Regions from separate parts of the Staphylococcus ureilyticus genome, predicted to be linked through region 1. Evidence: riboswitches for the same ligand, from Rfam matches in the RefSeq annotation. Region 1 holds a riboswitch; the other holds the start of a gene.
The links. Region 1 has a riboswitch for thiamine pyrophosphate ahead of tenA (thiaminase II). Riboswitches for the same ligand answer to the same signal wherever they lie in the genome.
Positions count from the first base shown of each region.

Region 1 (8,299 bases):
GTCGCTAGAGCAGAATTAGCTAAGTCAAGAGCAGAATCTCATTTAAACAATGAAGAAGATAGCAGTGACATAAATAGAGCCAAACGCGCATTAGATCGTGCTAATAACCGTCTTCGTGTCGCTCAATTACAATAATGAATAAAAGATATACTATGACGAATATCTAAAAAAGTCGACAAAGTTTTTACTTTGTCGACTTTTTCTTTTCTAATTAAACATGTCAAAATTAAATTTTTAGCGTTAATTTAGCAATGAAACATTAATTCAAAATATGGATTATAGTAACTTTCTTAAATCACAAGTGAATTATAATAATGTACCAAAGATTTAAGAGTGTAGTATGAATAAAAAAGTAAAAGTTTTACTTTCACATATACTTTTAATCGTTTAGAAGTAAAGTAAGTAAAAATATTTAATTTTAATAGTTATGCATACATGATATATATAATGGGAAAATAATATTAAATTGACGCTTATTATTTAAAAGTCAGTAATCTAATTATTAAGTATCTTTTGTTTAGTGTTTCGTGTAAAATATATAAATAGTGTTTATCAAGGAGAATGGCTTATGGAATATTTAGGACAATTTTCAATTGTACATCTCATACTACATGTCCTTTGTATTTGTATTGCTTATTGGGCATTGAATGCAGTGAGATTAGAGCAATTTTTTAAAAAAGGTTTTCCAGTACAAGTTCAAATTTGTATGATATTTTTAGCAATATTAATTGGAACTTCGGTCAGTAATTTTATTGTAGATTTATTACAATTTTCTACACAAATAAAATATTTGGTACAATAATTCAAATAATTGTATATTACGTATGATTATCGATATAATTTAATAGTAAGTTTGAATAAAAATTTTAGGCAATATATAAGTAGTTAAGTGGAGGATTTAAGATGGATAAGATAGAAATTAATGGTGGTAAAAAATTAACTGGTGAAGTGAAAGTTTCGGGTGCAAAAAACGCAGTATTACCAGTATTAACAGCATCACTATTAGCATCAAAAGGCGTGAGCAAATTAAAAAATGTACCAGCACTTAGTGATGTAGAAACAATTAATAATGTAATATCTACATTAAATGCTGAGGTCTCTTATAATAAAGAACAAGAAGAAGTTACAGTAGATGCAACAAAACAATTAAATGAAGAAGCACCATATGAATATGTAAGTAAAATGAGAGCAAGTATACTTGTAATGGGACCTTTACTAGCACGATTAGGTCATGCCAAAGTTGCTTTACCGGGTGGTTGTGCAATTGGCTCAAGACCGATAGAACAGCATATTAAAGGTTTTGAAGAACTAGGTGCTGAAATCCATATGGATGGTGGTTTTATATACGCAAACACTACTAATGGATTGAAAGGTACAACGATTCACTTAGATTTTCCTAGCGTAGGTGCGACTCAAAATATTATCATGGCTGCTTCATTAGCTGAAGGTAAAACTATTTTAGAAAACGTCGCACGTGAACCAGAAATTGTTGATTTAGCAAATTATATTAATGAAATGGGCGGAAATGTGTTAGGTGCTGGTACTGACACCATTACGATTGAAGGTGTTGAAGCCTTGTATGGCGTCGAGCATTCAATTATACCTGATAGAATTGAAGCAGGTACATTATTAATTGCAGGTGCAATTACAAGAGGAAATGTTTTAGTTAACGGTGCAATCAAAGAACATATGACGAGTCTAGTTTATAAATTAGAAGAAATGGGAGTTAATCTAGAATACCTTGATGATGCTATTCGTGTAAGTGCTGAAAACGAATTGAAACCGGTAGATATCAAAACACTTCCACATCCTGGTTTTCCTACAGACATGCAATCACAAATGATGGCGTTATTATTAACTGCAAATGGACATAAAGTAGTAACGGAAACTGTGTTTGAAAATCGATTCATGCATGTCGGTGAATTTAAAAGAATGAATGCTAAAATCACTGTTGAAGGAAGAAGTGCAAAAATTGAAGGTAAAAGTCAACTTCAAGGCGCTCAAGTAAAAGCAACGGATTTACGTGCAGCAGCAGCACTTATTTTAGCGGGACTAGTAGCTGAAGGAACAACATATGTTACTGAACTAAAGCATTTAGACAGAGGGTATGTTGATTTGCATGGTAAATTAAAGGCATTAGGTGCTGACATCAAAAGAATACAAGATTAATGTTATAATATATTATATTAATAAATTGGAAACAGAGAGAAGTAAAGTTGGAGGAAGCAAATTATGGAAACAATTTTTGACTACAACCAAATAAAAGAGATTATTCCACATAGGCAACCATTTTTATTGATTGATCGTGTTGTAGAATACGATGAAGGTCAACGATGTGTAGCAATTAAACAAGTTTCAGGTAATGAACCATTCTTTCAAGGTCATTTTCCAGAATATGCAGTAATGCCTGGCGTATTAATTACTGAAGCTTTAGCACAAACAGGTGCAGTCGCTATGTTAAATAGCGAAGCAAACAAGGGAAAACTTGCACTATTTGCTGGTATCGATAAATGTCGTTTTAAAAAACAAGTAACACCTGGAGATACTTTGCGCTTAGAAGTTGAAATCACGAAGCTCAGAGGCCCTATTGGTAAAGGTAGTGCTAAGGCAACAGTAGATGGACAGTTAGCATGTAGTTGTGAGTTAACATTTGCTTTACAAGACAAATAATAAAAAATAGTGTTACAGACTGTTTAAAACGGGCTGTAACACTATTTTTTATTTATCTACTTTTTCATCCTTCAGTCTTGGTTTAGATTGCATCATTCTATTAAAGGATTTCTTCAAGTCTTCACCAGATAAACCTTCATCTATTAATTGTTCTAATAAACTTTCAGCATAAACTTGTCTTAATGTGTAAATGTGACATTCACAAACAACAGAAATTGTATTTTCTAATTGAATGATATGTTTAATGGTTGCATCAAATAAAGCTGGATCGTTAGCAGGTCTAGTGATAACGACACGTATGTCTAATAATGTTTCGTTATCCATATATGTTTTCATAGTTTCATAATGATAATCTGAAATGACGATTTCAAGCAACCAGCCAGTGCCACTGTTTTCCTTATTGATGATGACACCATCTTCTAATTCGTACTCAGTTAAACCACCATTTTCTGATACGATTTGAAATCGAACAGCTTTAAATGTTTTCATCGTCTCACATCCATTTAATTAATTTAAACTCTACATAAAATGTATTTATATTATCATTATAACGTAATTTTCTATGATAAAGGTGAAAAAAGTAGAATTTTGTAGTCATTTACTTTTTGAAATTATAAAAACTGTATTTTGACGGAATCATGTGAATTTTTTATGATTTACTTATAGAGGAGGTGACATATGATTAACAGTATTGTCATTGTAGGGAGACTAACAAAGGACCCTAAAATTTATGAGAAGGAAGGTAATAAACTAGCTACATTTTGCGTAGCCGTCCCAAGAAATTATAAAGATAAAAATCAAAAAGTTATTTGTGATTATTTATTTTGTAAGGCATTCGGAAAAATTGCTAATAATGTCGAAAAATATATCAATCAAGGTTCATTGGTTGGTATAACTGGACAAATGCAATCGAGAAAATTTGAAAAAGAAGGACAGATGCATTTTGTATCAGAAATTTTTATTGAAACTATTAAATTTATGTCCCCACGTTCTAAAAATGAAGATGAAACACTTTTTGATCCACTTCCAATAGATCAAAACCCAGATCTTATAAGTCAATTTGATTTTGAAGAAAACGAAATTTATGAAATTGTATAATATTTCAAGCACTCCCAACTCCCCGTTAATTTAACCCATCAAATCTAATATATTTAATCCTACTATTTAATTATACTTCTATCAGGCTATTCTTATTGTCTATTAAATTAACAATAGACAATAGGAATAGCTAAAATACATACTTTATAGGAAAATGTACTTTTATAAGAAGGTAGAAATTTATCTCGAAATAATACAGAATAATCTGATAAATTACAATTTTATTACACTCACTATATTTGTTAAATAGTCACATAAACTTTCATAGCAGTTTTCAACATAGTTGATGATGCTTATATTCTATTTTATAAATGTAATCACCATGTAAAGAAAGGGTGTACTTTTTTATTTGGCTGTAACCTACTACTGTTTTTAAGATGTTATAGTTGTACTTGCAAATTAATCATAACGAAAAAATTATTTACCTTATAGGAGGAATTTTTAAAAATGAAAAAAACAGTATTAGCTTCAACATTAGCAGTAGGTTTAGGCGTAACAGGATTTGCAGCAGGAAACTCAGCAGACGCAGCTGAACAAGGTGTTGACAAAGCAGAATTAGCAAACTTAGCACAATCTAATCCAGAACAATTAAATGCATCACCTGTACAAGAGGGTGCATATAACTATAACTTTAATTATAATGGTACAAATTATAATTTTGAATCAGATGGCCAAACATGGTCATGGAGTTTTGGTGGAGGTTCTAGTGAAGATGTATCATCAGAACAAACAACTTCTGTTGAACAACCTCAACAAGCACAAACTGAACAACCAGCTCAACAAGCTGCTCCACAAACTGAACAAACACAACAACCACAACAAGAAGCAACTACAAAAGCTTCAACTCAATCATCAAGCTCAAATGAAGCTTCAACTAGCTCATCAGGTGTGAATGCACACTTACAACAAATTGCACAACGTGAATCAGGTGGCGATATTCATGCTACAAACCCATCATCAGGTGCTTCAGGTAAGTTCCAATTCTTACAAAGTACATGGGATTCAGTAGCTCCAGCTGAATATCAAGGTCAACCAGCTGCTAACGCACCAGAAGCAGTTCAAGATGCAGCAGCTCAAAAATTATATGATGAAGTTGGCCCTTCACAATGGGTTACAGCATAATATAACAAAATACAATAAAGTTTATTTTTGGAAAAGCTGAGACAATTTAATTGTCTCAGCTTTTTATTGTTATATTAAGTTAGTGCTAATTATGCATGAACGATAGCCAAAGTCCTGCATATTTTTTCTTATAAATAATATGCATCTAGAGTATATAAAGCTAATCATATGTACATTTAACTTAGTTTATAACTGTTGGGAGTACAATCATATTAAAGGTTTTTGTATTACTAGAATGTTTATATAAACCATTTTATTGCAATAGTTGATGTACTTTGATATGTTTTATATAAATACATAATAAAGAAACTACTAGGGGAGCCTTATGGCTGAGATGAGAAATTCAGACCCTTATAACCTGATTTGGTTAAGACCAACGTAGGAAAGTAGCATTCATTAATATTTGGGAAATTGCTCTAATATATATTAATAAACTACATTCCTACGTGGGATGTAGTTTTTTTAATTAGGAGGGCTAAATTTGTTATTTTCACAGGAATTAAAAAAAGCTTCACAACCAATTATTGAGGATATCTATAATGATCCATTTATCCAAGAAATGTTGCATGGTACGATTTCTGAAGAGGCTTTGAAATTTTATTTGAGAGCAGATGCTTCTTATTTAAAAGAATTTGCAAATATATATGCATTGTTAATACCAAAAATGAGTAGATTGGAAGAGGTTCAATTTTTAGTAGAACAAATACAATTTATAGTTGATGGTGAAGTAGAAGCACACGAAATCTTAGCAACATATGTACAACAAAACTATAGTGAAATCGTTCAAGAAAAAGTTTGGCCACCAAGTGGAGATCATTATATCAAACATATGTATTTCAATGCCTATTCAAAAGAAAATGCTGCATATACAATTGCAGCAATGGCACCTTGTCCATATGTGTATCAAGTGATTGCTAAAGAAGCGTTGAAAGACAGTGAATTAAATAAAGACTCAATTTTATCAAAATGGTTTGAATTTTATAGTACGGAAATGGATGAATTGGTAAATATTTTTGATGAATTAATGGACCGATTAACGCAAAATCTTGCAGTTGAAGAAAAAGAAGCAATAAAATCTTGTTTCTTACAAAGTACGATACATGAACGAAATTTCTTTAATATGGCATATATACAAGAAAATTGGTTATACGGAGGTCAAAATAATGAATAAACCTAAGATTGCGTTAACGATTGCTGGAACTGATCCTACCGGTGGTGCAGGTGTCATGGCAGATTTAAAATCATTCCATGCATGTGGTGTATATGGTATGGCTGCAATAACAAGCATTGTGGCTCAAAATACTAAAGGCGTACAACATATTCATAATCTAGATTCACATTGGTTAGAAGAGCAAATGGAAAGTGTATTTTCAGATGAACTACCACATGCTTTGAAAACTGGGATGATTGCATCTAAAGAAATGATGGAGATTATTCAAATGTATTTAAAAAAATACAACAATATTCCATATGTTATCGATCCAGTTATGTTAGCAAAAAGTGGTGATTCTTTGATGGATGATGATGCTAAAGAAAACTTACAAAATATTTTATTGTCTTACGCTACAATAGCGACGCCTAACTTACCAGAAGCTGAAGAAATTACAGGTATTACAATTCATGACCAACAGTCGATTTATCAAGCTGGCAATATATTTATCAATGAAATTGGTAGCAAGGGTGTTGTTATAAAAGGGGGACATTCAAGTGATAAAAATACAGCTATAGACTATTTATTTACACAAGATGATGTGTTTACCTTTGAAGAACCTAGATATGATACAAAACATACACATGGTACAGGATGTACTTTTTCAGCTGTTATTACTGCAGAGTTAGCAAAAGGTAAATCGATGTTCGATGCAGTTCAAAAAGCGAAGAAATTTATTTCACTTAGTATTAAACATACACCAGAAATTGGTTTAGGTAGAGGTCCAGTAAACCATTTTGCATATATGAAGGAAGTTGGTTTAGATGATGAATAATTTAGAAAAATTAAGGGCGGATCAACCGCTTGTCATTTGTTATACAAATGATGTAGTTAAAAATTTTACTGCAAATGGTTTGTTAAGTCTTGGTGCTAGTCCAGCAATGAGTGAGGCGCCTGAAGAAGCACATGATATGCTGACAGCTGCAAACGCTTTGTTAATAAATATTGGTACGTTAACAAAAGAAAGAGAACAAGATATTTTAAAAATCGCCAAAACAGCGAATCATCTTGGCAAACCGATTATATTTGATCCTGTTGCTGTAGGTGCTTCACAATACCGCAAAGATTTTTGCAAAAAGTTTCTCAATGAAATAAAAGTTACTGTTATTAAAGGAAATGCTTCTGAAATTTTAACGTTAATTAATAGCGATACTAAAATGAAGGGAACTGACAGCGATAGTAGTTTAGATTCAGTATCAATTGCAAAAGAAGCACGCAAACACTTTAATACGTCTATTGTCATAACTGGCAAAGAGGATGTTATTGCTCAGAATGAACACATATTTAAACTATCTAACGGATCTCCATTGTTGGCAAGAATAACTGGTGCTGGTTGCTTATTAGGAGCAATAGTAGCAAGTTTTGTTGACTCAGAAACCCCATCTATAAATGCGTTAATAGAAGCGGTCTCTCTATATAATATCGCTGCAGAAAAAGCTGAACAAAATTCAGCAGGACCTGGTAGTTTTAAAGTAGAATTGTTAAATGCATTGTATAATATGACCTTTGAAACTGATATACAATATCAAAATAAGCAAGAGGTGTAATTATGTTTAACAAAGCGTATTTAAAGCTATATTTTATTTGTGGTACACAAGATATACCAAAACAAACATCAATTATAGATGTTGTGACTGAAGCTTTAGAATCAGGAATTACAATGTTCCAATTTCGAGAAAAAGGGGATGGTTCATTAACTGGAAATGCCAAAATTGAACTTGCACAAAAATTATTATCTTTATGTAAAAGTTATCATGTTCCTTTTATTGTTAATGATGATGTAGACTTAGCAAAAGCAATAGATGCTGATGGAATACATGTAGGACAAAATGATGCCAATATTGATGCATTCGCCAGTACATTTAGTAATAAAATAATAGGTCTTAGTGTAAGTGATTTAGAAGAATATCAAGTATCGGACTTAACCAATATTGATTATATCGGTGTTGGACCGATGTATCATACGGGCTCAAAATCAGATGCTAAAGCTCCAGTGGGCCCAGGAATGATTCGAACATTAAGAACTAAAGTTCAAGATTTTCCAATCGTTGCAATTGGAGGTATTAATACAAAAAATGCTCAAATCATTATGAATCATGGTGCAGATGGATTATCAATTATTTCTGCAATCTCGAAAAGTTCAAATATCCAAGAAACTGTACAACAATTTTTACAAACTGTTGAATAATGCGGAAAATT
Region 1 is NZ_CP094825.1:1,761,424-1,769,722, reverse strand. It holds gene MUA21_RS08795 (F0F1 ATP synthase subunit epsilon) at 1-135, shown strand, start outside; gene MUA21_RS08790 (DUF1146 family protein) at 569-802, shown strand; gene murA (UDP-N-acetylglucosamine 1-carboxyvinyltransferase) at 904-2,169, shown strand; gene fabZ (3-hydroxyacyl-ACP dehydratase FabZ) at 2,233-2,670, shown strand; gene MUA21_RS08775 (YwpF-like family protein) at 2,719-3,159, opposite strand; gene MUA21_RS08770 (single-stranded DNA-binding protein) at 3,349-3,768, shown strand; gene MUA21_RS08765 (transglycosylase family protein) at 4,216-4,890, shown strand; TPP riboswitch at 5,195-5,292, shown strand; gene tenA (thiaminase II) at 5,372-6,061, shown strand; gene thiD (bifunctional hydroxymethylpyrimidine kinase/phosphomethylpyrimidine kinase) at 6,054-6,875, shown strand; gene thiM (hydroxyethylthiazole kinase) at 6,868-7,647, shown strand; gene thiE (thiamine phosphate synthase) at 7,650-8,288, shown strand.

Region 2 (8,299 bases), 810 kb from region 1:
TTACAGTGAAGGGGATCAAGTAAAACCTCAACAAATTGTAGAAAATGCCATTAAACACGCAAAGGAAGAACATTTAGATTTTGTTATTATTGATACGGCAGGTCGTTTGCATGTTGATGAAGCATTAATGGAAGAATTAAGTGATGTAAAAGAAATTACTAAACCAGATGAGATTATGCTTGTTGTTGATGCGATGACTGGTCAAGACGCAGTAAATGTAGCGCAATCGTTTGATGAACAGCTAGAAGTTTCAGGTGTAACCTTGACTAAACTAGATGGTGATACACGTGGTGGTGCTGCTTTATCAATTAGATCAGTGACACAAAAGCCAATTAAATTTGTTGGTATGAGTGAAAAATTAGATGGTTTAGAACCATTTCATCCAGAACGTATGGCTTCTCGAATATTAGGTATGGGTGATGTATTAAGTTTAATAGAAAAAGCACAACAAGATGTAGATGAAGATAAAGCGAAAGATTTAGAAAAGAAAATGCGTACGTCATCATTTACTTTGGAAGATTTCTTAGAACAATTAGATCAAGTTAAAAACCTTGGTCCATTAGATGACATTATGAAAATGATTCCTGGTATGAACAAAATGAAAGGGATGAATAATCTTAATATGGATGATAAACAAATTGACCATATTAAAGCTATTATTCAATCTATGACACCTAATGAACGTAATAACCCAGAAACATTAAATGTATCACGTAAAAAACGTATAGCTAAGGGTTCAGGACGTACTGTTCAAGAAGTTAACAGATTGATGAAACAATTTAACGAAATGAAGAAAATGATGAAGCAATTTTCTGGTGGCGGCAAAGGTAAAAAAGGTAAACGTAAGCAAATGGAGAATATGTTAAATGGTATGAATTTACCGTTTTAACAATTGTCTATAAAATAGTTGTAAAAGCAGTGAGTGGAACATAAGGCTCATTACGAATAAAGGACTAATCCGTATGAAAATGGATTGGTCCTTTTTATATGAATTGAGATTTTGCTCGCGCATGCTTGCCTGGGGATATGGCTCGAGCCAGTAGTCTCTCGTTCATATCATAACCCTAGGCGTCAGCGCGTTACAAAATCATGGAAAATATTAAATGATGAAATTTTATGTGTAGGTGGGAAGTTATTTAATTTGATTTAGGTAAATTCATATTTTCCCTAAATGTCTTACCCTCATATTGTATTCTAAAAAGATTTCTTTTTTGTAATTCAGGAATGATGTAATCTACAAAATCTTCTAAGCTATTTGGTAAAGTTGGTGGCATTAAATTAAATCCATCAGCTACCCCTGCATTGAACCAACGTTCCATTTCGTCAACAATCTGTTCAGGCGTTCCGATGAGTGTCAAGTGTCCACCACCTGCACTGAGATAGCCTAACAATTGTCGTAAAGTTGGGTTTTTATCTTTTATAATTTCCAATACAGTTTGGTAACGACCTTTAGGGCCATTAAAAGATTCCAATGGTGGTAAAGGTGGGACCGGTTCATCCAAATCCCAATTATGACAATCTTGATGAATGAAAAATTCTAATTGATTTAATGCTGTTTCAGTTGCTAAATGTGTGTCTAGTTTTTGCTTTTTAGCATAAGCTTCTTCGTATGTTGGTGCGACATATGTGACTAGTCCTGGAAAGACTTTCAAACTGTTCTTTGATTTACCTGCTAATTCCAGTTGATGATTTAATCTTTTTCTAAATATAGTAGCTTGTTGTATATTCCAAGCTACTGCATAAACGGCATCTGCGTATTTCGTAGCTAGTGCAATACCAGGGTCGGATGCACCAGCTTGCATAGCAACAGGTTTTCCTTGTAGGCTACTTGGTGTTGTTAAAGGTCCTTGTACTTTAAAGTGTTCTCCAGTATGACTAATGGCATGGATATGATTTGCATTGATTAGAATATCTTGTGTCTTGTCATGTACAAAATCTTCTAAGCTCCAAGATGTTAATAGTTGATTCATAACACATGCAAATTCATCTGCTTTTTTGTAGCGTTCGTGATGTGCGGGTAAACTAGACATGCTATGATTTGCAGCTTCTAAATCCGTCATAGATGTTACTAAATTCCAACCTGCACGTCCTTGGCTCATATGATCAAGACTCAATAATTGTCTTGCAGCAGTAAAAGGATTCGAAAATGTACTTGAGATAGTCGCAACAAGACCTATATTATGAGTTACTTGCGCAATTGCTGCTAAATTCATTAAAGGGTCAAACCAAAAAGCAGGCATGTCATTATCCGTTTTTGCAGGAAAAGATTGATTATCAGCAAAAAATATAGCATCTAGCAAGCCTCGTTCTGATAGTCGAGCTAACGATTGATAATAATTGATATCACCGATTCGTTCAATACTAGAATCTTGCATACGCCATGCAGCTTGGTGATGGCCACAACCGTAAATTAATACACCTATATTGAGATGTTGATCGTGCGTCATAATTGATGCCCTCCATATTTTAGTTCATTGTTAAACCGCCATCTACGGTAATATTTTGACCAGTGATACCATTAGCTTGATCGCTAACTAGAAATGCTACCATATTTGCTACATCTTGTGGTGTTGTTACTTTATGTAATGGTGTAGTCTGTTCAATTAATTCAAATACTTCATCTGAAGTGGCAGCACTGGCGTCTGTAGTTTTTAATAAACCACCAGAAACGACATTAGCTTTGATGCCATATTGACCAAGTTCAGCAGCAATATTTCTTGTAAAACCGATTAAACTTGATTTAGCGGTAGTATATTCATGATAGGGAACGACAGGGTTTTGGTATAAATTCGTTCCGATAGATATAATAGTACCTGATTTATGCTCAATAAATTGGTCGATAACACTTTGGGTTACATTAAAAGCGCCTTTTAGAGTGCCGTCAATTTGTTGTTGGTAATCTGACCAATTTAAGTCTTTAAATGATTTTTGGCGAGAAGGATCAAATTTAAACCCTATAAGCGCATTATTCACAACAGCATCTATTTTTCCAAAATGATTGGTGGCTTCTGCAATTAATTGATCTACTTGTGCTCTGTCTGTGACATCAGCACGAATCGCAATTGCATGTTCGTGACCAATTTCGTCTACAACCTTTTCTGCTAATGTCTTATTCTGAAAATAATTGATAATTACATGATGCCCTTGGCTACCTAAAGTTTTTGCAATGGATGCGCCTAATCCTCTACTGCTACCAGTTATAAGTATTGTTTTACTCATCATTTCACTCCTAGAATCATTTATTAAATAAAAAAATACACAACCTCCATAAGAGAAGCTGTGTACTAAAAATCTACAATCTATAGTTAATATGTTGATATAGCTTTGTTATTTTTGTAACACTTCCCTCCGCTAGTATGGACTAGATCAGGTTCAAAGGGTTTGAGTAAATCTCATCTCAGTTAAAAAACACCCCTAGTGCATTTAATATTTAATTTATTTTCAATTTATAGTGTTTAATAGTTAATGTCAAGTTTACGATGATATCGAAAATAATATTGGTACAATGAAGTGATTAAAAGTATAAAATGGTAAAGAAGAAACTCTTTACAAACTTCTAGATAACTGTTAATATTATTTCTTGTAGAAAATAAAAATTAGAACAATCAAAGGAGAGAATATAAATGGCAGTTAAATTACGTTTAACACGTTTAGGCTCAAAAAGAAATCCATTCTATCGTATCGTAGCAGCAGATGCTCGTGCGCCACGTGATGGTCGTAACATCGAACAAATCGGAACTTATAATCCAAATAATGTAAATGCTCCAGAAGTTAAAATTGACGAAGAGTTAGCATTAAAATGGTTGAAAAATGGTGCTAAACCAACAGATACTGTACACAACATCTTATCAAGAGAAGGTATCTTGAAAAAATTTGACGATCAAAAATAATCGTCATTATTAGCACATAAAAATTTTAAAAAAAGAGAGAGTCGTGGAAATCGTAGTCATTTAAAATGATTTCGACGACTCATCTCGGTATGGATGACTATGGTTGAATGTTAACCATTGTGCATGCCAATATAATCATAAAAGGCTGAGACAATTCGTTTGTCCCAGCCTTTTAAATTAGCATACCGGTAATCATTTATATAAAGCAACATCAACAATTTAGTAGGCTTATACGAGTGAATACATTGATCAAGAATGACTTAAGATGATTTATACAATATTTTAGCTCATAACATATAGAGAAGGTTTAAAATAATACTAACAATTCATGTTATAATTATTTTAGTCGAAAAATAAAAAATAACGAATTTCAATGATACATATACATTATCGGAGGAGCTTATATGAAAGTAGAAATAGGCAAAATTATCAATACACATGGTATAAAAGGCGAAATTAAAGTCAAATCTCACTCAGATTTTACAGATGTACGCTTTCAACCAGGTGAAACTGTGATGATAGAACGTCAAAACGAACCAACAATAGAATTGAAAATTGCGACATATCGTATGCATAAAGGCTTGCACATGTTGACCTTTGAAGGTATCAACAATATTAATGATATTGAGCATTTAAAAGGTGAAATCCTATTACAAGAACGAGATCATGAAGAAATTGAATTAGGGGAGCACGAATACTATTACTCAGATATTATTGGTTGTACCGTATTCGATGATAATGAAACTCCTGTTGGAAGAGTGATAGAAATTTTTGAAACGGGTGCCAATGATGTATGGGTTGTCAAAGGGGATAAAGAATATCTTATACCATATATAGAAGATGTTGTTAAACATATAGATATTGAAGGTAGACGTATTGATATTACGCCTATGGAAGGACTGTTGGAGTAATGAAGATAGATTATTTAACTTTGTTCCCTCAAATGTTTGACGGTGTATTAAATCAATCGATTTTAAAAAGAGCGCAAGATAAGGAAATGCTACAAATTAATACTGTTGATTTTAGAGATTTTGCTGAAAATAAGCATAATCAAGTAGATGATTATCCTTTCGGTGGTGGGCAAGGTATGGTGCTTAAACCAGAACCTATATTTAATGCGATGAAGAATATTGAAAAAACAGAAAATACACGCGTGATTTTAATGTGCCCACAAGGTAGACCATTTAATCAAGAAATTGCACAGGAACTCAGTCATTCCGAACATTTAGTTTTTATTTGTGGGCATTATGAAGGATATGATGAACGTATCCGTCAGCATTTAGTTACGGATGAAATTTCTATGGGAGATTATGTTTTAACAGGTGGAGAATTACCTGCGATGGTAATGACCGATGCAATTGTAAGATTAATTCCAGGTGTTTTAGGTAATCAACAATCACATGAAGATGATTCTTTTCAGGATGGATTATTAGAATTTCCACAATATACCAGACCACGTTCCTATCAAGATATGAACGTACCAGAGGTATTATTGTCAGGGAATCATGCGCATATTGATCAATGGCGTCATGAACAAAAACTGATACGTACATGGGAAAAGCGTCCAGATTTATTAGAAAATTATTCACTTACTGATAAAGACAAAGATATTTTAGAAAGATACAAAAAGCAATTGAAAAATGAATAACAGTGTGCTAACATAATTTAAGTGTGCGACACACGAAAATCACTATGATCCGCTGCTATATATTTGTCTAGGCAAGAACATAGGTTGAAGGAGAGAAAAAATAATGAGTAATCACAAATTAATCGAAGCAGTAACACAATCACAATTACGCACAGACTTACCTTCATTCCGTCCAGGTGACACTTTAAGAGTTCACGTACGTATTATTGAAGGTACTCGCGAACGTATCCAAGTATTCGAAGGTGTTGTAATCAAACGTCGCGGTGGAGGTATTTCAGAAACTTTCACAGTACGTAAGATTTCTTCAGGTGTAGGTGTGGAACGTACATTCCCATTACACACTCCAAAAATCGAAAAAATTGAAGTTAAACGTCGCGGTAAAGTACGTCGTGCTAAATTATATTACTTACGTGAATTACGTGGTAAAGCTGCTAGAATTAAAGAAATTCGTTAATCAGCATAAAAGTCATAAAAAAGAAGCGGTTCCGACTAGGAACTGCTTCTTTTTTATATTTTGTAATCAATTTGAAGATGATATTATTTTTTAATATAAATCCATTTTGTATAAACGAAACTTAAAATGATTCCAATAATACTTATTATTACTAATAACCATGTATGGGGCGGTGTATATTTAAGTGTAATTGTCTTTTGTCCTTGCTCTACAGGAATTACTGTCATGATACCATTGCCTTTTTTAACTGGTAATGTTTTGCCTTTGTCTGTATAAGCTTTCATTCCATCTCTATAAGGCATTGGCAACACGAGATAGCCTTCATCATTTTTATTTTTTTTAATTGTATAATGACGTGGATTTTGTGAAACTTTCACAGAATGTAGTTGTTTATGTGCTTTCTTTAATACATCGTAGTTTTCTCCATAAATTCCTTTAACATTAAAGCGATAATTACCTTTAGATAATTTTATATTCAAGTCTTGCACAGATTTTACTCGCATCGTTACTGGAGTGACAAAACGTCTATATTTATAAGATAGGTTATTACGATGTTGATTATATTCATTCACACCAACATTGTGAGCCTTGTCTGGCCCTAACAATTCAACATCCATCTCTACATAGAGATCTTCATACTGATTTGCAATAGATGCTGGTAACTGATAATGGACACCTCCACCATCCTTAGAAACGGTTAATTTATTTTTTTGCGTACGCTTTGCATTAATTAAATTAGTAGAAGTTTCTGATAGTAAGTTTTTATTTGGTGTGAACTGTTGATTTGTAGGATATTCATCTGCTTGATCAAAAACTATCCCTTGTAACATAGCTTGTTCTTTATCCATAGGCGATTTGAGGTCTTTTTTATCAAATACTTTATTTGTAATGTGCGCACTAGGATAATTGGCTTTATTTGTTGAATGTATAAAGGTTTCCTCATCAGAATGTTTGATTGTACTTTGCTTAGAAAAGCCATAGGGGATATTCTTGTCTTCTGGGCGACGAATGCGATCATTGACATCCCAAAGTGCCATCAAATTTGCTCTATTTGAAAGTAGACGATAAGTGCTGTTTTTATCCGTATGCATATTGATTTGTAATGTTTTATCATAATACTTTAAAATGTCGCCATCGAAAATGCTTGAATATAATGCAATACCGTTAAAATGATATATCATTGGTGAATTCAAGCCGTATTGTGACATGTAATCAATTCTACTGAATGGATCGTCTTGATGCTGTTTAATTTTATCTATTTTATTAGCTAGTGCAGGACTTTTATATTTTGAATCATGCATTGATGAAACAGTTGATTCGTATTTTTGAACATTATTGACATGGTCGTTATCTAAAATAATCGCTTGTTGAATAATGAATAATATGATTAGCACAATAGACGGCCAATTTAATTTGAATAGTGATTTTTTATAAAGCAATATGCCGATAAAAATCATAATTACGAGACAGATGCCCATCCATGTCATTTTCTGGTCTTTAACGATCATTTGCATGATTCCCATAATCATTAATACTGGAAGGGAAGCGAATATATACGACTTCAAAGATAATTCAGATAAATAATGAATGAACAATGCTATTAATCCAGCAGTAGTAAGTGCAAATATATAAACCCAACGGCGTTCAGGCGTTGAGAACCCATTAAACATACTATCGAAAAGAGGGGTTAGTGATCCTATAAGCATGATCCAAGTTGCAATCGCAAAAAGTTTATAATAATAATGTCGATATAGTTTAAAAGATAGTAAGGCAATGAGTGCGATGATAGTCACAGTGATATAAAATCCGTTTGTAAAAAAATGTTTTTGTCGTGCGAAATCTGTAATGACACCAAAATTAAAATTAGGATTACTTACTCTATCATTGTTTAAAAAAGAAGAAACGCCAGTATAAAAGCCCCAAATAGCAATTAAAGTACTTAATATAACAGCTGTAGGAATCATCCAAAGTTGTTGCTTCCTAGTAACAATATCTTTTGCATGAGGGAACACACATCTATAGATAAAGTAACTCAAAATTACAATAGCTTCGTAATAACTAAAATAAAAATTAGAAAATAATGTTAAAGCAATAGAAAAAATAAATAATCCTATTTTTCTATCTTTGTAAAACCGTTCAATACCGAGCAAAGATAGGGGAAGAAAAATTAATAAATCTCCATAATATGACCAAGTAAAATTAAAATAAATAACGGTTGTTGAAGCTGCATATAACATTGAAGCCAAAAATACTATGTGTTTTTTGAGCTTGATATAATTAAAGAAATAGAACGCAACGGTAAATGTA
Region 2 is NZ_CP094825.1:946,741-955,039, forward strand. It holds gene ffh (signal recognition particle protein) at 1-889, shown strand, start outside; gene MUA21_RS04615 (LLM class flavin-dependent oxidoreductase) at 1,137-2,447, opposite strand; gene MUA21_RS04620 (3-oxoacyl-ACP reductase) at 2,467-3,219, opposite strand; TPP riboswitch at 3,327-3,426, opposite strand; gene rpsP (30S ribosomal protein S16) at 3,624-3,890, shown strand; gene rimM (ribosome maturation factor RimM) at 4,295-4,801, shown strand; gene trmD (tRNA (guanosine(37)-N1)-methyltransferase TrmD) at 4,801-5,538, shown strand; gene rplS (50S ribosomal protein L19) at 5,642-5,992, shown strand; gene MUA21_RS04645 (YfhO family protein) at 6,076-8,299, opposite strand, start outside.
Region 2: linked by a shared signal. The riboswitch ahead of MUA21_RS04620 (3-oxoacyl-ACP reductase) and the one ahead of tenA (thiaminase II) in region 1 are both predicted to bind thiamine pyrophosphate.